DNA from 2 places in the Asanoa sp. NPDC049573 genome. Region 1 is predicted to be linked to the other one. Evidence: riboswitches for the same ligand, from Rfam matches in the RefSeq annotation. Region 1 holds a riboswitch; the other holds the start of a gene.
The links. Region 1 has a riboswitch for cobalamin ahead of AB0J74_RS11150 (ribonucleoside-diphosphate reductase subunit alpha). Riboswitches for the same ligand answer to the same signal wherever they lie in the genome.
Positions count from the first base shown of each region.

Region 2: it holds a riboswitch for cobalamin, as region 1 does, so the genes downstream of both, AB0J74_RS16515 (VWA domain-containing protein) here and AB0J74_RS11150 (ribonucleoside-diphosphate reductase subunit alpha) in region 1, are expected to answer to the same signal.

Region 1 covers NZ_JBFAPI010000004.1:225,837-236,734, forward strand. Annotated here, with positions in the region: gene AB0J74_RS11130 (hypothetical protein) at 1-1,256, opposite strand, end outside; gene AB0J74_RS11135 (hypothetical protein) at 1,702-2,067, shown strand; gene AB0J74_RS11140 (EAL domain-containing protein) at 2,248-3,498, shown strand; gene AB0J74_RS11145 (ribonucleotide-diphosphate reductase subunit beta) at 3,495-4,472, opposite strand; gene AB0J74_RS11150 (ribonucleoside-diphosphate reductase subunit alpha) at 4,490-6,856, opposite strand; cobalamin riboswitch at 6,972-7,184, opposite strand; gene AB0J74_RS11155 (RNA polymerase subunit sigma-70) at 7,354-8,352, shown strand; gene AB0J74_RS11160 (dihydrofolate reductase family protein) at 8,392-8,955, opposite strand; gene meaB (methylmalonyl Co-A mutase-associated GTPase MeaB) at 9,089-10,093, opposite strand; gene scpA (methylmalonyl-CoA mutase) at 10,246-10,898, opposite strand, start outside.
Region 2 covers NZ_JBFAPI010000006.1:223,757-234,654, forward strand. Annotated here, with positions in the region: gene cbiE (precorrin-6y C5,15-methyltransferase (decarboxylating) subunit CbiE) at 1-1,007, opposite strand, end outside; gene cobM (precorrin-4 C(11)-methyltransferase) at 1,000-1,800, opposite strand; gene cobI (precorrin-2 C(20)-methyltransferase) at 1,797-2,510, opposite strand; gene AB0J74_RS16505 (cobyrinate a,c-diamide synthase) at 2,501-3,835, opposite strand; gene cobO (cob(I)yrinic acid a,c-diamide adenosyltransferase) at 3,829-4,443, opposite strand; gene AB0J74_RS16515 (VWA domain-containing protein) at 4,448-6,547, opposite strand; cobalamin riboswitch at 6,605-6,777, opposite strand; gene cobN (cobaltochelatase subunit CobN) at 6,858-10,541, opposite strand; gene AB0J74_RS16525 (cobalt-precorrin-6A reductase) at 10,538-10,898, opposite strand, start outside.

The sequences.
Region 1 (10,898 bases):
ATGTCGCTGAGCCCGTAGCGCAGGCCTTCCTTGCCGAGCGGGTGGGCGATCTCCTCCGGCACGAGTCGGGCACCGGGCCGGGCGATCGCACCGACCGCCGCCAGCAGCACGACCGAGGCCACGGCCGCGACGAGATGACGGCGGTGCCGGCCCAGCCCGGCGGCGGCCCGCACCAACCCGTCGACGCCGGCCACGACCAGGATCACGGCCGGGGCGATCAGATACATCGCGGGCCGCTGGACCACCGGATAGCCACGGGCGGCGCCGCCGCCGATCGCGGCCAGGAAGAGCATCACCAGCAGCGCGGCCCACAGCCGGCGGCGCCGCCAGAGTGCCACCGCACCGACCAGCATGAACGGCAGCACGAGCCAGGGCAGGTCCCAGTTCATCGGCGAGGCGACGAACCTGCCCCACATGAACGGGAACCACGCGAGGAACTCCCCCGGGCTCGCGCCCTCCGGCGCCGTACCCCCGACGAAGTAGTCCGTCTGGTGTGGATAGAACGAGAACCGGTGTCGCCGGTAGACCAGATAGGCGGCGGTGGCGCCGGCCGGAGTGGACAGTGCGGCCAGCCAGCCCGCGTCGACCCAGGCCCGGCGCAGCAGGTGCAGGCCGGCCAGGGCCGCGGTGACGGCGGCGACGACCAGGATCGCGCTGTAGGAGACGAACACCGCCACTCCCGTGACGCCGACCCACGGCACGGCCCGCCACCAGCCACCCCACCCGGTCCAGCGCAGGGCCTGGTAGGCCCACGCGGCCAGCACGAGCAACGCCAGGGCGATGCCGGCTTCCCAGCTGTACTGCTTGACCTCCCCGGCATAGACCAGCAGCATCGGCGAGGCCACCAGCAGCGCCGCGACCGCCACCGCGCCGGCCCGGCCGATCGCCCGCCGCGCGATCAAGGTGCCCAGGACCAACACGGCCAGCGCGCCGAGATAGGCCGGCAGCCGGAGCACCCGGTCGCCGGAGCCGACCTGCTCGAGCAGCGTCTTCTCCAGCCACAGCCAGCCGACCGGCGCGACCTGGTCGTAGGTGAGGTGGGCGGTCAGCTGGAAATAGGAACGGGTCAGATTGTTGGCGATGCCGGCTTCGTCTTTCCACATCCCGAGCGCGACCCACCAGACGCGGGTGGCGCCGACGATGCCGACGGCCAGCACCAGCGGGAGCGCGATGCGATAGCACCATTCGCCGACCCGGCCCGCCGCTTTGTCGCCGGATGGTGTTTCGGTTGGACCTGCCCCCGTGAGCGTTGCCACCTGGGCAGTATCCGCGCGGCCCTCGCGGATGTCAGTCCGGAAGCCGCCTTCTCCTGCTGTCTGCTCAACATTCGGCCGACGTTGTCAGGCGCGAAGAACTCAACGGGTGATGTGATACCGGAATTGAGCCGTGCGAACGCGTCCATAATGCCCTGTGCGGTGATGAAGTCCCGGCTGTAGCCAGCGTCGCCGACAAGTGCCCAGCCGGGGCCCTATGGGTGCCGGAAGTAGTTCGGCACCGACGCGCCGACCAGCCACTCCTGGCGCCTGGCGGCGCGGATCTGCTCGGCGAACGCGGGACAGTTGTCGAACATGGACAGCAGGTCGGCATCGAGGACCGGTGGCCCTGGCGGGCCAGCAGGAGCGCGAGCGGCGAGCCCGCGCAGCGCGCACCCGCCACGATGGAGGGATCATCCTGCGCTGTCGAGGGCGTAGGTTCACAGGTGTGACAGAGCCACGGGTGCTGGTGATCGGGCTGGATCCGGCCGCCATCGACGGTTGGGACCCGGCCCCGGTGCAGGCGGCGATCGAGCGCGGCCGGGTCCGATTCGACGAGCAGCGCATCGCGGCCGACTATTGCCTGGTCGACCCCGACGGTGACGCCGAGGGCCGGATCGTCGCGGCGCTGACCGGCGCGGTGTACGCCTGCGTGGTGATCGGCGGTGGCATCCGCGGCCACGAGCCGTTGCTCCCGCTTTTCGAGCGGGTGGTCAACCTGGTGCGGCTGCACCAGCCCGACGCGGCGATCGCCTTCAACAGCAGGCCGGACGACTGCGCCGACGCGGCCCGGCGCTGGCTGCCGAGCCCCTAGCAGAGCACCGGATTGAGCGGCCCATCGGCATCCGCTTTCACGTTTTGCTCTGCACCCCTGTGGGAAGCAGCCCCGCCTCGCCCGATATGTCGCGCCTTTAGCGCTTTATCGCTCTAAAAGGCGAATTCGATTAACCGAATTGGTGGTTGTGGGGCGGCCGTCGCGGGGAGGCTCGAAGGTATGGGCTTCGAGGTCGAGCTGCCACCCGACGAGGAATTCGACGAGATCATGCGGGAGCAACTCATCGAAATGGAGTTCCAGCCGGTCGTGTCCCTGGTCGACCAGCGACCGGTCGGCTACGAAGCCTTCGCGCGCGGACCCGAGGGCCGGCTGCGCACCCCGGCCGCGCTGTTCGAGGCCGCCGCCGAGGCGGGTCGGTCGATCGAACTCGACCAGCTGTGCGCGACGCTGGCGACCCGGGCGTTCCGCGCGGCGTCGATGCCCGAGCTCGCGCTGTTCGTCAACTTCAACCCCGACACGCTCAGCACCGAAACAGACGGGGTCGCGCCGGCGTACGCGGATCTGATGGCCGACAGCAACGTGGTCGTGGAGATCACCGAGAAGGCCGTCACCCGCCGGCCCGCCGGGCTGCTCGACGCCGTGGGCGACGCGCGGCGCAAGACGGCCCGGATCGCGCTCGACGACATCGGCATCGACCCGGCCAGCCTGGCCGCGATGCCGCTGATCAACCCTGACGTGATCAAGCTGGACCGGACCATCACCCAGAGCGCCTCGACCGACTCGCACGTGGTCAACGCCGTCCTCGACGACGCCCGGCGGCGCGGTGCGCAGATCGTCGCGGAAGGGGTCGAGCGGCCCGAACACATCGACGTCGCGCGGTCGCTCGGGGCGACCTTCGCGCAGGGCTGGCTCTTCGGCCGGCCCGGGCCCTTGCCGACCGACATCCGCCCCTCCGACCAGCCGCTCGCGCGGGTGGGCCCGCGGCCGGTCGCCCGGGCCACGCCCTACGACGTGCTCGCCCGGGTCGAGCCGGTCGACCCGACAACGGCGAGCCAACTGCGCGCGATGTCGGCCAGCGTCGAAGAGGAGGCCGCCCGCGCCAACGGGCCCGCGATCCTCGTCGTCAACATCGGCGACCTGCGCCATCTGGCGCCGGACAGCCCGATCACCTACGCCTTCCTGACCAGCCGCGGCATCGAGGTGTTCCTGATCGGCCACGGCGTGCCGTTCACACCGGGTGGCCGGGTGCGCGGCATCCCGATCGCCGCCGACGACCCGCTGCGCGAGGAGCGGACCACCCTGCTGGTCGGCAGCCACTACGGCAGCGGCGTCTTCGCCCGGCAGCGCCGGCACACGGCCGGCACCGACATCACGTTCGACGCCGGCACCAGCCACGAGTGGGACCGCGTCGTCGAGGCCACGCTCCCACTCGTCAGCAGGGTCAAGAACGAACCGATCGACGACGACTAGAAGTCGTCGTCGAACGTGACGGTGCCGGTGACGCCGACCTGGTAGGCCGACACCCTGCGCTCGAAGAAGTTCGACAGCTCCTGCACGTCCTGCAACGCCATGAAGTCGAACGGGTTCTTCGCGCCGTAGAGCTCGGGCAGGCCGAGTTGGGCCAGCCTGCGGTCGGCGACGTGCTCCAGATAGGTGCGCATGTCGGCGACCGACAGGCCGGGCACTCCCCCGCCCAGCAGGTCTTCGGCGAACTGCGCCTCGCAGTCGACCGCCTCGGCCAGCATTCGCCGCACGGACGCGGCCATCTCGTCGTCGAAGAGGTCCGGCTCCTCGGCACGCACGACGTCGACCACGTCGAACGCGAACGCCATGTGCATCGACTCGTCGCGGAACACCCAGTTGGTTCCCGACGCCAGACCGTGCAGCAACCCGCGGGAGCGCAGGAAGTACACGTACGCGAAAGCGCCGTAGAAGAACAGCCCTTCGATGCAGGCCGCGAAGCAGATCAGGTTGAGCAGGAACGCCCGGCGGTCGTCGCGGGTCTTGAGCTCGCGTAGCGCGAAGACCGAGTCGATCCACTGGAAACAGAACTCCGCCTTGCGCCGGATCGACGGAATGTTCTCCACCGCGGCGAACGCCTCGAACCGCTCCTGCTCGTCGGGCACGTACGTGTCCAGCAGGTTGAGATAGAACTGCACGTGTACGGCCTCTTCGAAGAGCTGCCGCGACAGGTAGAGCCGCCCCTCCGGGGAGTTGACGTGCTGGTAGAGGTTGAGCACCAGGTTGTTGGCGACGATCGTGTCGCCGGTCGCGAAGAAGGCCACCAGGCGCGAGACCAGGTGCCGTTCGGCCGGCGACAGCTTGGCCAGGTCGGCCAGGTCGGTGTGCAGGTCGACCTCTTCGACCGTCCACGTGTTCTTGATGGCGTCCCGGAACCGGTCGAAGAACGCCGGATAGCGCATGGGTCGAAGGGTCAGGTCCATACCGGGGTCGAGCAGAGTCACTGGCACGCCTCGCAGCTCTCGGGGTTTTCGAGCGAGCAGGCCAGGGCCTCGGCGTCGGCGACGACAGCCACCGGGGCGATGGCGACCGTCGCCTGCTGGATCCGGGTCGCGGGGCGCGACCTCAGGTAATAGGTGGTCTTCAGCCCGGCTTTCCAGGCGTGGAGATACATCGAGGAGAGCTTGCCGATGGTCGGCGCGCTCAGGAACAGGTTGAGCGACTGCGACTGGTCGATGTAGGGCGCCCGGGCGGCGGCCACGTCGATCAGCGCCCGTTGCGGCAACTCCCACGCGGTGCGGAACAACTCCCGGACGTCGGCGGGCAGTTCCGCGATGTCCTGCACCGAACCCTCGGCCCGCTTGATCCGCTCGCGGATCGGTGCGGTCCACAGGCCCAGCGCCTTCAGCTCACGTACCAGATAGGTGTTGATCTGCATGAACTCGCCGGACATGGTCTCACGCTTGAACAGGTTGGAGACCTGCGGCTCGATGCACTCGTAGCAGCCGGCGATCGACGCGATGGTGGCCGTCGGCGCGATCGCGACCAGCAACGAGTTGCGCAGTCCGGACGCGGCGATGCGCGAGCGCAGCGCGGCCCACCGACCGGTCTGGGTGGGCGTCGCGCCCCACAGGTCCGGGTGCAGCACGCCCTGCGCGGCGCGGGTCTCGGCGAATGCGGGGTGCGCGCCGAACTCCTCGGCCAGCCCGGCGGAGGTCTCCAGCGCGGTCAGCAGGATCTCCTCCTGGATCCGGGTGGACAGCTCCTTGGCCGCCTCGGAGTCGAACGGCAGCCGCCGCGCGAAGAACACGTCCTGCAGGCCCATCAGCCCGAGCCCGACCGGCCGCCAGCGCGGGTTCGACGCCGCCGCCTGCGCCGACGGGTAGTAGTTGATGTCGATCACCCGGTCGAGGAAGACGACCGCGGTGCGGACCGTGTCGCGCAGCCGCTCCCAGTCGACCCCGTCGGGGCCGAGGTGCGCGCCGACGTTGATCGAGCCGAGGTTGCAGACCGCCGTCTCCTCGTCGGAGTTGACCTCGAGGATCTCGGTGCACAGGTTGGAGAGGTGGATGCTGTTGCCGGGCGCGCCGGTCTGGTTGGAGAGCTGGTTCGACCGGTCCTTGAAGGTGATCCAGCCGTTGCCGGTCTGGGCCAGCGTGCGCATCATCCGGCCGTACAGGTCGCGGGCCTTGACCGTCTTGACGGCCTTCTTCTCCGCGGCCCGGTAGGCGTCGTCGAACGCCTCGCCGAACAGGTCGGGCAGTTCCGGCGCGTCGGAGGGGTCGATCAGCGACCAGTCCTCGTCGGCCTCGACCCGGCGCATGAACTCGTCGGGGATCCAGTTGGCCAGGTTGAGGTTGTGCGTACGCCGGGAGTCTTCGCCCGTGTTGTCGCGCAGTTCGAGGAACTCCTCGACGTCGGGGTGCCACGGTTCGAGGTAGACGCAGGCGGCGCCCTTGCGCCGGCCGCCCTGGTTGACCGCGGCTACGCCGGCGTCGAGCGTCTTCAGGAACGGCACGATCCCGTTGGATGTGCCGTTGGTGCCCCGGATCAGCGCGCCCCGGCCGCGGACCCGTGACCAGGAGATGCCGATGCCGCCGGAAAACTTGGAGAGCTTCGCCACCTGGTGGTAGCGCTCGTAGATCGAGTCCAGCTCGTCGCGAGGCGAGTCGACCAGGAAGCACGACGACATCTGGGTGTGCCGGGTGCCGGAGTTGAACAGCGTCGGCGAGCTGGGCAGGTAGGCCAGGCTCGACATCAGGCGGTAGAAGCCGATCGCCTCGGCCGGCGTGGTCGACAGGCCACACGCGACGCGCAGCAGCCAGTATTGCGGCGTCTCGACCACGAGCCGGGTCCGGGGGTGGCGCAGCAGGTAACGGTCGGCGACCGTACGCAGGCCGAAGTATTCGAAGCGCTGGTCACCGGCCGGGTCGACGGCGTCGTCCAGCTTGCGCGCGTTACGCGCCACGAACTGCGCGGTCTCGTCGCCGATCAGACCCTGGTCGTACGCGTACCGGATCGATTGGCTGAAGCTCGCGACCCCCTGCCCGCGCACCTCTTTGTCCACATAGGCCGCCAGCAGCCGGGCCGCCAGTCGCGAATACTGCGGCTCCTCGCCGATCAGCTCAGCGGCGGTCTGGATCGACAGCTTGTCGAGCTCGGCGGTGGTGGCACCGTCGTAGAGCCCGCTGATCGTCTTGGTCGCCACCCGCATCGGGTCGACCTCGTCAAGGTCGCCGACCCACCGCTCGACCGCCCTCACGATCTTGTTGACGTCGACCGCTTCCAGGTCGCCGTTGCGCTTGCGCACCTGCATCACGTGCCGGCGCTGCTCCGGCACCGCCGTCTTCTCCTGCGTGACCGTCATGGGTCCCCCTCCTACCGCCTCGATGGCCGCCGGACGCGCAGGAAGACGCCGCCGGCCCGCAGGGGGTCGGCTCGTGGCGTCGACCGTCCCACGCGGCCGCAGGCCGCCGCACGCCGGGGGCGTGCGGCGCGCTGGCAGGTCTTCGGACTCGCGGGCGTCACCGGCGTCATTGCCGGCGTCTCCTACTGACCGTCGCTTCCCAGGCCCGGGCCCAGTGCTTCGTTGACGGCGGTCGTTCCCACTCACCGCTGCGGGGCAGTCCCGGTTTCACACCGGGTTCCCTGTTGCCTCGACCCTCGCGGGCCGAACCAGCTGCGAGAGACACCATATATGGGTGCCACCCCGAAACAGCAACACCAGATGCTGTGTCGGCGTGTCGCGGTGGATCACGTCACGTCAGGTGCGCCGCTGGCGCGGGTCGGCCCGCACCGATCAGAATCCTTCCCCTTCGTCGTCGGTTGTGATGACCGACCGACCCGGTGGAAGGATGGACGACCATGACCGACGCTGAACCGCTGGGCGCTGACGAGGCCACGATCGTCGCGGTGGTTCGCTCAGGCGATCCGGCGCGGTTCGCTCTCATCACCGAGCGCCACCGCCGTGAGCTGCAGGTGCATTGCTACCGGATGCTCGCGAATTATGAGGACGCCCGGGACCTGACGCAGGAGACGTTCCTGCGAGCGTGGAACAAGCGCGAGTCGTTCAAGGGCCACGCGGCGCTACGGACCTGGCTCTACCGGATCGCGACGAACGCCTGCCTCGACTTCCTGGAGAAGCGCAACGACCGCACACCCGTGCTGGCCGACGTCGGCTCCGAGGTGCTCTACCTGCAGCCGTACCCCGACCGGATGCTCCCCGAGGACCCGCAGGAATCGGCGGTGGCGCGAGAAACGATCGAGCTGGCGTTCATCGTCGCCGTGCAGCACCTGCCGCCGCGGCAGCGGGCCGTGTTCATCCTGCGCGACGTCGTCGGCTGGCCGGCGGCGCGGGCCGCCGACGCCCTCGAGCTGACCGTCGCATCGGTGACCAGCGCACTGCAGCGGGCCCGGGTGACGATGCGCCAGCAGCTGCCTGACCGCCGCCTCGACTGGCGCAGACCCGCCACCCACGAGCTGTCGAACGACGAGCGCGGCGTGGTGAAGTCGTATATCGACGCCCACGAGCGCAACGACCTCGACGGGCTGATCTCCCTGCTCCGCGACGACCTGCGCTTCGTGATGCTGCCCGACGCGGGCACCTCGGTCGTCACGGCCAAGGACGCGGTGGACGGCTGGGTCTCCGCCGGGCTCTTCCAGCCCGGCTACGACGACTGGCGCTGTGTCACCACGATGGTCAACCGCATGTCCGCCGCCGCGCTTTACCTGCGCACCCCCGACGACGGGGCGTACCGCTTGTTCACCATGGCGGTCCTGCACGTCGTCGACGGGAAGATCGCCGAGCTCACCGGATTCGACGCGGCCGACAAACCATGGCTGGGCCTGCCCCCGACGCTGTGATCGCGACCGGGCCGCACGCGCCGAGCAGATGGCCCGTGCTCATCGCCTCGTCTCGTATCGGGTCAGCAGGACGCCGCCGGGAAATGTCCGCGTCTCCACGAGGTTCAGTTTCACCCAGCTGTCCAGCGCGGTGAAGAACGGTGTGCCGCCGCCCACCAGCACCGGAGCGGTGACCAGCACGTACTCGTCGATCAACCCGGCACGCATGGCCGCCCCGGCCAGTGTCGCGCCGCCGATGTCCATCGGGCCGGCGTCCTCTGTCTTGAGTCGGGTGATCTCGGCGACCGCGTCGCCGGTGGCCAGGCGCGAGTTCCAATCGACCGTGCTGATCGTCGAGGAGAACACGACCTTTGGCATGTCCCGCCAGCGGCCGGCGAACTCGATCTCCGCCTGTGTGGCGCCGGGTCGCTGGTCGGCGGTCGGCCAGTCGGAGCTCATCGTCTCCCACAGCTTGCGCCCGTACAGCGCCAGGCCCGTCGTCGCCACCCGGTCGGACCAGAACTGGAACAGCTCGCCGCTCGGCGACGAATCGGGTCCGTCACCCCCACTCCAGCCGAGGTCGTCGCCGGGCGCGGCGATGTAGCCGTCCAACGTCACATTCATGGCAAAGGTCAGTTTCCGCACCGTGGCAGCCTCTCGTGGATCGGACTTTGTAGGTACAGACGGGCCCGGCGCGAAAAGCTAATCGGTGCACGACCGGCGCCGCCGCGGATCCAGGCCGTGCCGGGTTCGCGCCCTACCCGATGGAAGGGTCCGGCTTGCCGAAGACGCCCAGGATCTGGTCGGCCGCCGCGGCCGGCGTCAGCCCGCCGGCGCGGACCTGATCCTCCAGGCCTGGCGCGAGCGCGGCGACGTCGGCGTGGTGGCGCAACTGGTCGAGCAGCCGCGCTCGGATCGTCGCCCACATCCAGGCCACCTGCTGCGCGCCGCGCCGCCGGTAGAGGTCGCCGGAAGCGGCCAGCCATTCGTGGTGCCGGACGACGTGGTCCCACAGGGCGGCGATCCCGTCGCCGTCGAGGCCGCTGCAGGTGAGCACCGGCGGCTGCCAGGCATCCTCCGGCGCGCGCAGCAACCGCAGGGCGGACGACAGCTCACGCGCGGCCTTCTCGGCCTCTGTCGCGTGTGGACCGTCGGCCTTGTTCACCGCGATGACGTCGGCGAGCTCGAGCACACCCTTCTTGATGCCCTGGAGCTGGTCGCCGGTGCGGGCCAGCGTGAGCAACAGGAACGTGTCGACCATCTCGGCGACGGTGACCTCGGACTGGCCGACGCCGACCGTCTCGACGACGACCACGTCGTAGCCGGCCGCCTCGACCACCACGATCGCCTCGCGGGTAGCGTTGGCGACGCCGCCGAGCGTGCCGGCGGTCGGCGACGGACGCACGAACGCGGCCGGGTCGACGGCGAGCCGGGCCATCCGGGTCTTGTCACCGAGGATGCTGCCGCCACTGCGGGTCGACGACGGGTCGACGGCGAGCACCGCGACCCGGTGGCCAGCGGCTGTCAGTTGGCTGCCGAGGGCGTCGATGAAGGTGGACTTGCCGACGCCGGGCACGCCGCTGACGCCGACCCGCCGGGCGCCGCCGGCGTCCGGCGCCAGCAGGGTCAGCAGTTCCTGCGCCCGGGCGCGATGGTCGGGCCGGGTCGACTCGACCAGCGTGATCGCCCGCGCCACCGCCGCGGTGGCGCCGGCCCGCACCCCGGCCGCCAGTTTGTCGACCTCGACCGCCGGGCGGGTCATCCTGCCGCCTCGGACCACGACCACCGACAGACCCGGCCGCGCCCGCTCACGCCGTGGCCTCGTTCGCCCACGAGCGACCGTGGACCTGGCCGTGCCCGCTCACGCTGCCGCCTCGCTCGCCCACGAGCGACCGTGGACCTGGCCGTGCCCGCTCACGCGGCCTGCGGGTGGCCGAGGCGGGCGGACATGTCGGCGAGCAACTCGATCGCGGCGTCGGCGAGCACCGTGCCGGGCGCGTAGATCGCCGCCGCGCCGGCCTCGCGTAGGGCCGCGTAGTCCTGCGGCGGTACCACGCCACCCACAATGATCATGATGTCGGGGCGGTCCAGGGCGGCGAGTTCGTCGCGCAGCGCCGGCACCAGGGTCAGGTGGCCGGCGGCCAGCGAGTTGACGCCGACCACGTGCACGTCGGCCTCGACGGCCTGGCGGGCCACCTCGGCCGGCGTAGAGAACAGCGGGCCCACGTCGACGTCGAAGCCGAGGTCGGCGAACGCCGTCGCGACCACCTTCTGGCCGCGGTCGTGGCCGTCCTGGCCCATCTTGGCGACCAGGATGCGGGGCTGGCGGCCTTCGGCCTCGGCGAACGCCGCCGCGGCCGCGCGGGCCTTCTCGATGTTGGACACCTGGCCGGCCTCCTGCCGGTAGACGCCGGAGATGGTGCGGATCCGCGCGGTGTGCCGCCCGTACACCGTTTCCAGCGCGTCGGAGATCTCACCGACGGTCGCCTTCGCCCGGGCGGCGTCGATGGCCAGCGCGAGCAGGTTCTGCCCGAGGCCGTCCTCGCGGGTGCCGTCGGCGGCCGCGG
Region 2 (10,898 bases), on a different contig from region 1:
TCCAGCGCGGCGAACGCGGCCACCACGGTCGCCGGGCGGCGCGCGAGCACCGCCGCGAGCACGTCGGCGCCGCCGCCCCCGACGAACACGGAGTCGGGCTCGGGCAGGTCGGCGAGTGCCGCCGGCGCCGCGCCGGTCAGCACCCGCACGTGGACGCCGTGTCGGGCGGCGTTGGCGCGGGCCAGGTCGGCCGCGGCCGGGTCGCGGTCGACGGCGACGACCGCCGCGCCGAACCGGGCGCACTCGACCGCGACCGAGCCCGATCCGGCGCCGATGTCCCAGACCAGCGTGCCCGGTGCGGGGCGGAGGTGGGGCAGCGCGACCGCGCGTACCTCGGCTTTCGTGATCATCGAGGCGCGATGGTCGAACGCGTCCTCGGGCAGGGCCCAGCCGTCCGGCGTCCGCGTGCCGCCGGCCAACCAGCCGGCCGGGCCGCCCTCGACCTCGCCGGCCAGTGAGATCACCACGTTGGGCTCGGCCCAGTCGCCGTCGGGGGCGGTCAGTCGCTCGTCGGGGGCGCCGAGGCAGGAGGCCACGATCAGCCGCCGCGGCCAGCCGTCCAGGGCCGCCGCCAGCACCGGCGGCTCCGCGCCGGGACCGGTCAGGACGGCCACCTTCGGGTAGGCGCGGCAAACGTTGGCCGCCCGCCGCAGGCCGCCGTCGCGCCCGTGCGCCGACACCACGACCGCGTCGTCCCAGGGCAGCCCGAGGCGGGCGAAGGCCTGCGCCACCGACGACACCGCGGGCCGGACGACCGGGTCGACACCGGCCCGGCGCAGGGACCGGACGATGCCGAAGAAGCCGGGATCACCGCTGGCCAGCACCGCGACTGGTCCACTGTGGTCAGCCAATCGGGTGAGGGCCGCGCCGACATCGCCCAGCACCACGCGCTCGGCGGAGGAGTCGACGGCCGCCAGGTGTCGTGCGCCGCCGACGAGCAGCGTCGCGTCCGCGACCGCCACGGGCAGCGGGCCGCCGTCAAAGCCGAACACCGTCACGTCAGCCACGGCGGGCCTTGAGCTGGTCGCGCGCGGCCGGATCGGCCCGCCGGTGGCCGTGGAAGTGGCCGGGGTGGTAGAGGTGGCTGCGGGTGCCGTGGGCGGCGAGCGCCGGCCCGACCAGGAACAGCGTGTGCTTCCAGAGCTTGTGCGCCCGCACCGTCTTGGCCAGCGTGCCGATGGTGCACCAGGCCAGCAGCTCGTCGGGCCAGCTCACCCGCGAACCGACGACGACCGGCGTCTCCGGCGGATAGCCGCCGTCGAGGAGTTGCTCGGCCAGTTGCTTGGCGCGCGCCGCCGACAGGAACACCGCCATCGTCGTGCCGTGCCGGGCGAAGTCGGCGATCCGCTCGCCGTCGGGCATCGGGGTCTTGCCGCCCTCGAGCCGCGTCAGGATCACCGACTGGGCCACCTCGGGCACGGTCAGCTCGCGGCCCGCCGCCGCGGCGACCGCGGCGAACGCCGAGACGCCGGGCACGATCTCCGTGGTCAGGTCGAGCCCCGCGCACGCGTCGAGTTGTTCGGCCACCGCGCCCCACAGGCTCGGGTCGCCCGAGTGCAGGCGCACCACGTGCAGGCCCTCGGCCGCGGCACGATGGTAGATGGCGACCACCGCCTCCAGCGGCACCGCCGCCGAGTCGACCACCTCGGCGCCGGGCCGCACGTGGTCCAGCACCTCGGCGGCGACCAGACTCGACGCCCAGACCACCACGTCGGCCTCGGCCAGCCGGCGGGCGGCCCGCAGGGTCATCAGGTCGGCGGCGCCCGGACCGGCGCCGACGAAGGTCACCCGACCGGTCACAGCTTTCCTCCGCGTCGATGGCGGACGGCCGGGATCAGCACCGTCGCCAGGTATGGCAGCGCGCCGTCGACCGAGTCGAGCGGCTGCACCTTCTCGTCGGGCAGCCCGAGGTGGGTTCCGACCAGCGCGCCCCGCCAGGCCGCGGCGTCGGCGATCGCGGCCATGTGCCGGCCGCCCTTGTAGACCACGACCGTGGCGTCCCGCGCCAGCGCCTCGTGCAACGGAGCCAGGTCGCCGCGGGCCATCGGCAGCAGCACGAGTTCCTCGCCGCCTTCGACCAGCGGCCGCCCGGCCGTGGCGGCCAGCGCCTGCATCGCGGTGATCCCGGGGACGGTGGAAACCTCGACCGACGGCACGAGGCCGCGCACGGTCGAAGCCAGGTAGCCGAAGGTGGCGTACACGTTGGGATCGCCGATCGTCGCGAACGCGGCCGTGCCGCCGGTCTCCCGCAGCCACTCGGCGACCCGGCGCCCGGCCGCGTCCCAGTAGCGCTCGCGCCGCCCGGCGTCCTCCCGCTCGTTGAGCGCGAACACCAGCCGTTCGATCCGCTCGTGCGCGGCGTGTGCGCGCACGGTCGCCTCGGCGCGCCCGACATCGGCTGGGTCCAGCACGGGCACGAACACCCGCCCGGCGGTGGCCAGGGCGCGTACCCCCTTGAGGGTCATCAGCTCCGGGTCACCGGGCCCGACGCCGACTCCGATCAGGCGCATGCCGCCACCAGCCGTTCCGCGATCTCGGGCGTGCCCGCCCAGTGCAGGTGCAGATAGGAGGCGTGCACGTTGCCCGCCACGAAGCCTTCGGCCGGCTGCTCGCGCCAGGCCCAGGCCGGCATCGCGCCAGAACCGGGTGTGGTCGCCGTCCGGTGGAACTCGTGCCCGGTCACCCGGGTGCCGACCGGAGCGAACCAACTGGGTGAGATGGCCACCGCGTCGCGGTAACGGAGGGTGAGCCGGCCGGTCATCGCCGCGTCGGCCGGCAGCACGCCGCACATCGGCGCCCCGTCCAAGGTCCGGGAAAGCCAGAGCAGCCCCGCGCACTCGGCGGCGATCGGGGCGCCGCTCGCGGCCAGTGCCGCCACGGCCGACCGCAACGGTACGTTGGCCGACAGCTCGGCGGCGTAAACCTCGGGGAAGCCACCGCCGACCACCAGGGCGGCGGTGTCGGGCGGCAGGGCCTCGTCGTGCAACGGGTCGACGGTGACGACGTCCGCGCCGGCGGCGGCCAGCAGCTCGGTGGTCTCCGCGTAGCCGAAGCTGAACGCGGGCCCACCGGCGACCGCGACCACAGGCCTCCCGGCCACGGCGGCAACCGGCGGTGACCACGGCTCCACCGGCAACGGGGGCGCGGTTGCGGCGGCGGCGGCCACGGCGTCGAGGTCCACACTGGACGCGACGAGCGAGGCCAGCGCGACCATCGCGGCGGCCGCCTCGGCGCGGCGTTCCACCACCGGCACCAGGCCGAGGTGTCGCGTCGGCGCGGCCACCGCGTCGCTGCGCCGCAGCACGCCGAGGACCGGCGTGCCGGTCTCCTCGAGGGCCTCGCGCAGGATCGCCTCGTGCCGGTCGGAGCCGACCTTGTTGAGCACCACGCCGGCGATCCGCAGCGTCGGGTCGAAGCCGCGGAAGCCGTGCACCAGCGCGGCGACCGACCGGCCGACGGCGGAACCGTCGACCACCAGCAGGACCGGCGCCGACAGCAGCTTGGCCACCTGCGCGGTCGAGCCGTGCTCGCCGGCGTGCGCCCGGCCGTCGAAGAGCCCCATCACGCCCTCGACCACGGCGAGGTCGGCACCGGCCGCGCCGTGCGCGAACAGCGGCGCGATCCGTTCCGCGCCGACCATGACCGGGTCGAGATTGCGGCCCGGCCGGCCGCTGGCCAGCGCGTGATAGCCCGGGTCGATGTAGTCCGGACCGACCTTGAAACCGGCCACCGTCTCGCCGCGCGCGGCGAACGCCGCGAGCAACCCGCCGGCCACGGTCGTCTTCCCGTGCCCGGAAGCCGGCGCGGCCACCACGATCCGTGGGGTGGCTACCACTCGATGCCCTGCTGACCCTTGCGGCCGGCGTCCATCGGGTGCTTGACCTTGGTCATCTCGGTGACCAGGTCGGCCGCCCCGACCAGCGCGGGCGCGGCGTCGCGGCCGGTGACCAGCACGTGCTGGTTGCCGGGGCGGGCCCGCAGCGTCGCCACCACCTCGTCGACGTCGACCCAACCCCATTTCATCGGGTACGTGAACTCGTCGAGCACGTAGAACCGGTAACGCTCCTCGCGCAGATCCCGCTTGACCTGCGCCCAGCCCTCCGCGGCCTCGGCGGCGTGGTCGCGCTCGTCGCCCGGCCGGGCCAGCCACGACCAGCCCTCGCCCATCTTGTGCCAGGTGACCGGCGCGCCCTGGCCGGTGGCCGCGTGGTGCGCGCCGAGTGCCTTGAGCGCGGTCTCCTCGCCGACCCGCCACTTGGGACTCTTCACGAACTGGAAGACGACGATCGGCCAGCCGGCGTTCCAGGCGCGCAGCGCCATCCCGAACGCGGCCGTCGACTTGCCCTTGCCGATGCCGGTGTGCACCGCCAGCAACGGTTGCCGCCGGCGCTCGCGGGTGGTCAGCCCGTCGTCGGGAACCTGTTCGACCTTGCCCTGAGGCATCGCGTCACACCGCCTTCAGCGCGCTGGCGGACAGCGCCGACAGCGGCAGGTATTCGGCGTCCAGCGCGGTGGCCAGCGCGCGGGCCATGCCGAGCCGGACCGGGCCGCTCTCGCAGTCGACCACCACGCTGGGCACGCCGGCCAGCGCCGGCGCGACCGTGCGCGGGTCGGGCCCGCGGGTGAACCGGCCGTCGGTCACGACGACCAGCAGCGGGCGGCGCAGCGGGTCGCGGCGGCGCTCGCCGGCCAGCGTGCGGGCCGCGGCGGTCAGCCCGGCGGCCAGCGGGGTACGCCCGCCGGTGCGCAGGTCCGCGAGCCGGCGCACGCCGACCTCGTGGCTGGCGGTGGGCCGCAGCACCGTCGTCGCGTCGGAGTCCCGGAACGTGATCATGCCGACCGTGTCGCGGCGCTGGTAGGCGTCGCGGAGCAACGACAGCACGGCCTGCTTGACGGTCGCCATCCGCTGCCGGGCGGCCATCGAACCCGAGGCGTCGACCACGAACAGCACCAGGTTGGCCTCGCGTCCGATGTGGACGGCTTCGCGCAGGTGCTGCTGGCGGATCGCGATCGGGCCGCCGCGGTGGTCGCGGGCGGCGGCGAGCACCGTGTCGGGCAGGTGCACCGCACCGATCCGGCCGCGCGGCGCCCGCGAACCGGCGACCCGGCCGCGTGCCGCGTAGGCAGGGGAGCGCCGTCCAGCGTGGCCGTGCCGGCCGCGGGAACGCGCGGTGAGCGTGCGGGTCCGGTAGGCGGCACCGACCGTGGCGGGTGTGGCCGGCGGGGCAGTGGCGGGTGCGCCACCCGGCCGATCCTCGGCATCGGGCGCGGCGGCGCCGCCGGCACCCGGTCCGCCGCCGTGCGGCCGCGGATCGTCCGGCCCACGCTCGCCGCCGCCCGGTCCGCCGTCATCCGGCCGCGGATCGTCCGGCCCGCGGCCGCTGTCGCCCGGTCGGCCGTCGTCCGGCCCACGGCCGCTGTCGCCCGGTCTGCCGTCGCCCGGTCTGCCGTCGCCCGGTCTGCCGTCGTCGGGTCGCCGGTCGTCCGGCCCGCCGCTCGGGCCGCTGCCGTCGGCATCGGGTCCGTCCGGTTCGGCGGCCGGACCGGCCTGGGCCAGCGCGTCGTCGAGGGCCTGCCGGTCGGCGCCCGGCGGGTCGAACGGGTCGCGCCGGCGCCGGTGCGGCAGGGCGAGTCGGGCGGCGTCGTCGACCTCCTGGTCGGTCACCGCCGGCCGGTCCCGCCACGCGGCCAGCGCGACCGCGGTGCGGGCGATGACGATGTCGGCGCGCAGCCCGTCGACCCCGTACGCGAGGCAGATCCGCGCGATCCGGTCCAGTGCCGGGTCGGGCAGCGTGACCTTCGGCAGCCGGGCCCGGGCGGCGACGATCCGCTCGGCCGTCTGCGCGTCGGCGCCGGCGAAGCGGGCCGCGAAGCCCTCGGGGTCGGCCTCGTAGGCCAGCCGGCGGCGGACCACCTCGGCCCGGTCACCGGCCTCGGCCGGCGCGCCGACCTCCACGACGAGCCCGAACCGGTCGACCAACTGTGGCCGCGGTTCGCCCTCCTCCGGGTTCATCGTGCCGACCAGCAGGAACCGGGCGGCGTGCCGCAGCGAGACGCCGTCGCGCTCGACGAACGCGCGCCCCATCGCGGCCGAGTCGAGCAGCAGGTCGACCAGGTGGTCGGGAAGCAGGTTGACCTCGTCGACGTAGAGCGCGCCGCGGTGCGCGGCGGCGAGCAGGCCGGGCTCGTAGGCCTTGGTGCCCTCGGTCAGGATCCGCTGCACGTCGAGGGTGCCGACGACCCGGTCCTCGGTGGCACCGACCGGCAACTCGACCAGCCGCGACCGCCGCACCAGCGGTGTCACCGAAGCGTGCGGGCCGTCCGGGCAGGCCGGATCGGGCACGGCCGGGTCGCAGGCGAAGCGGCAGCCGGCGACCACCGCGATGTCGGGCAGCAGCGCCGCGAGGGCGCGTACCATCGTCGATTTCGCGGTGCCCTTCTCGCCGCGCACGAGCACGCCGCCGATCACCGGCGAGACGGCATTGAGCAGCAGAGCCAGGCGCAGGTCGGCCAGGCCGACGACGGCGGAGAACGGGTACGCGGTCATCCCGCGTGCCGGCACGACAACATGGCGCACGATCCCTTCCGCGGGTGTCCACGCCCGCGATGGTTAACGGCGAGCGGCCGAGTGTCCTGGCTCCCGGATCGACGCTCCCCCTCGGCCTTCCAACCCTTTCGGGCCGTGACCATCAGGTGAGGGATCGCTCCCCGGTGACAGTGGCGGGACCGCCCCGGAATCGCACCGGGTTCCTCCGCACCGCTCGCTAGACATGCTGACCCACGGCACGGGGCCGCGTCAAAGGGAGGCGGATCACGCCCCCTCCGACGCCTGGTCCTTCGGACGGCGAGATCAACACCTAAGGCCCTTCGAGGTCACCTTCCGTCCGGAGATATTCCGCACGCAACGCATCGATGGTTTCGGGTGACGGTGCCGTCCACAGGCCGCGGTCGGCGGCCTCCAGCAACCGCTCGGTGATCCCGCGCAGGGCCCACGGGTTGGACTTGTCGAGGAACTCGCGCACCGACGGGTCCAGCACGTAGGCGGCGGCCAGCTTCTCGTACATCCAGTCGTCGACGACGCCGGCCGTGGCGTCGTACCCGAAGAGGTAGTCGACCGTCGCCGCGAGTTCGAACGCGCCCTTGTAGCCGTGGCGGCGCATCGCCTCGATCCATCGTGGGTTGACCACCCGGGCCCGGAACACCCGCTTGGTCTCCTCTGCCAGCGACCGGGTGCGCACGTCGTCGGGACGGTGCGAGTCGCCGATGTAGGCGGCCGGGTCGGTGCCACGCAGCGAGCGCACCATCGCCACCATGCCGCCGTGGTACTGGAAGTAGTCGTCGGAGTCGGCGATGTCGTGCTCGCGGGTGTCGACGTTCTTGGCCGCCACGGCCATCCGCCGGTAGACCGTCTCCAGGTCGCCGCGCGCCGCCCGGCCGTCGAGCCCCCGCCCGTAGGCGTAGCCACCCCAGACCGCGTAGACCTCGGCCAGGTCGCGGTCGTCGCGCCAGTTGCGGGCGTCGATCAAGGGCAACAGCCCGGCACCGTACGCGCCCGGCCTGGAGCCGAAGATCCTGGTGGTGGCCCGCCGCCAGTCGCCGTGTTCGGTCTCGTCGGCCAGGGCGTGCGCGCGCACGAAGTTGTCCTCGGGTCGCTCGTCGAGGGCGGCGACCGCCGCGACCGCGTCGTCGAGCAGCGCGATCACGTGCGGGAAGGCGTCGCGGAAGAAACCGGAGATGCGCACCGTGACGTCGATCCGTGGCCGGCCCACCTCGTCGAGCGGGACCACCTCGAAGCCGGTGACGCGGCGGGACGCGTCGTCCCAGACCGGTCGGCAGCCGATCAGCGCGAGCACCTCGGCGATGTCGTCGCCCTGGGTACGCATCGCGCTGGTGCCCCACACGGTCAGCCCGACCAGGGCCGGCCAGGTGCCGGTGTCGTCGCGGTGCCGCGCCAGCAGCGAGTCGGCCAGCGCCCGGCCGACGTCCCAGGCGTTGCGCGACGGGATGGCCTTCGGGTCGACCGAGTAGAAGTTGCGTCCGGTCGGCAACACGTTGACGAGGCCCCGGGTGGGCGAACCGGACGGTCCGGCCGGCACGTAGCCGCCGTCGAGGGCGTGCCGCACCGCGGCGATCTCGTCGGTGGTCGCCTCCAGCCGGGGCACCACCTCGGTCGCGGCGAACCGCAACACGTCGACCACGCCGGCCGGGGCGCTGCCGAGGGCTTCGGCGGCCGTGGCCTCGGCGGTTTCCGGATCCCAGCCGGCCGCCTCCATCGCGACCACGAGCCGGCGGGCGACCTCTTCGAGCGCGTCGACCAGATCGGCCGAGGTGGTGCCGGCCCGCTCGAGCAGGGCGGCCGCGCTCCGCGTCGCGTTGCCGCCGACCAGGTCGGTCTCGTCGAGGCCGAAGTGCGCCGCCAGGGCCTCACGCAGGCCCGGGACGGCGCCGCGGCGGCCGCCCCAGACCTGGCGGGCGCGCAGGATCGCCAGCACCATGTTGATCCGGGCCTCGCCCGCCGGTGCCGCGCCCAGGATGTGCAGGCCGTCGCGGATCAGCGAGTCCTTGATCTCGCACAGGTAGCCGTCGACGTGCAGCACGAAGTCGTCGAACTCGTCCTCACCGGGCTGGTCCTGCACGTGCAGGTCGTGGTGCAACTCGGCGGCCCGGATCAGCGTCCAGATCTGGGCCCGCAGGGTCGGCACCTTGTCGGGGTCGAGGGCGGCGACGGTGGCGTACTCGTCGAGAAGTTGTTCGAGCCGGGCCATGTCGCCGTAGGTGTCGGCGCGGGCCATCGGCGGCACCAGGTGGTCGACGATCGTGGCGTGGCCGCGCCGCTTGGCCTGGGTGCCCTCGCCCGGGTCGTTGACCACGAACGGGTAGATCAGCGGCAGGTCGCCGAGCACGGCGTCCGGCGCGCACTCCCGCGACAGCCCGAGCCCCTTGCCGGGCAGCCACTCCAGCGTGCCGTGCTTGCCGAGGTGGATGACGGCGTCCACGTTGGACGCCAGCCAGCGGTAGGCGGCCAGGTAGTGGTGCGACGGCGGCAGGTCGGGGTCGTGGTAGATGGCGATCGGGTTCTCGCCGAACCCGCGCGGCGGCTGGATCATCAGCGTGACGTTGCCGTAGCGCAGGCCGGCGAGCACGATGTCACCGTTGTCGACGTAGAGCTCGCCCGGCGCGGCTCCCCAGTGCCGGGTCATGTCGGCCTTGAGCGCGGGCGCGGTCTGCTCGAACCAGCGCTGATACGTCGCACCGGGCACCCGGATCGGGGCGTTGGCGAGCTGCTCCTCGGTGAGCCACTCGACGTCGTGGCCGCCGGCCGCGATCAGCGTGTGGATCAGGGTGTCGCCGTCGGTGGGCACGTCGCCCACGTCGTAGCCGGCGTCCTTGAGCGCGGCCAGCAGGGCCACGGCCGACGCCGGGGTGTCGAGGCCGACCGCGTTGCCGACCCGGGAGTGCTTGGTCGGGTAGGAGGACAGGACCACCGCGATCCGCTTGTCGGCGTTGGGAATCGCGCGGAGGCGGGCGTGCGCGACGGCGATGCCGGCCACCCGCGCGGCCCGCTCGGCGTCGGCGCGGTAGACCGGGACGCCGTCGGGGCCCGGCTCCTTGAACGAGAACGGCACCGTGACCAGGCGGCCGTCGAACTCGGGGATGGCCACCTGCATCGCGGCGTCCATCGGGGTCAGGGCTGCGCTCGACTCCAGCCACGCCGCCCGCGAGGTGGTTAGGCACAAACCCTGCAGCACGGGCACGTCGAGCCCGGCCAGCGCCTCGACCGACCAGGCGTCGTCGGCGCCGCCGGCGGAAGCGTCGGCCGCGGTCGTGCCGCCGGCCGCGAGCACCGTGACGATCAGCGCGTCGCAGCCCTGGAGCAGTTCGTAGAGGCCGGTCTCGGCGGAGCGCAGCGAGGCGGCGTAGACCGGCAGCGGCGTGCCACCGGCGTGCGTGACGGCCTCCGCGAGGGTGTCGACGAACGCGGTGTTGCCGGCGAGCGCGTGGGCGCGGTAGAAGACGATGCCGATCGTCGGGCCGGTCTTCTCGGTTCTGGGGCCATGCAGGCCGAAGGCGGGGAACTCGACCGGCGCCGCGAACCCCTCGCCGGCCATCAGCAGCGTGTCGGCGAGGAAGCGGTGCAGCTCGCGCAGGTTTTCCGGCCCGCCGGCGACCAGGTAGCGCTGCGCGTCGGCGACCACCCCGGCCGGCACGGTGGACAGCGCGGTCAGCTCGGCGTCGGGCACGGCCTCCCCGCCGACCGCGACCACCGGCAGGCCGGCGGCCAGGATCGCGTCGAGGCCCTCGGGCCAGGCGCGCCGGCCGCCGAGCAGGCGCAGCACCACGCCGGCCACGCCGTCGAGCAGGCCGGGGAGGTCGTCGGGGGTCAGCCGGGCCGGGTTGGCAACCCGCCAGGTCACGTCCGTGCCGGTGGTGCTGGCGGCGCTCGCGGCGCTGGTGCCGCTCGCGGCGCGGGTGGCGCTGGTGGCGCTGGCGGCCAGCAGGTCGGTGTCGGCGGTCGAGAGCAGCAGGAACGTCGGGGTCACGCCCCGGACAGTAGTTCGCGCACCCGCGCCGCGGCCGCCTCGGGTGTGTCGACGGTGGGCAGCGCGGCCGGTCGCGGGCGGTCGACCAGGATGACCGGGACGCCGCGGTCGCGGGCGGCGTCGAGCTTGGCGCGGGTGGCGTCGCCGCCGCTGTCCTTGGCCACGACGACGTCGATCGCGTGCCGGCGCAGCAGCTCACGCTCGTGGTCGAGGGTGAACGGGCCACGCTCCAGCAGCAGTTCCACGTTGGCCGGTAGGTCGGCGCCGGGTGCGTCGACGCAGCGGACCAACAGCAGCGGCAGCGCCGCGCAGGCGGGGTCGGTGAGGAATGTCGCAAGCCGCTGGCGGCCGGTGGTG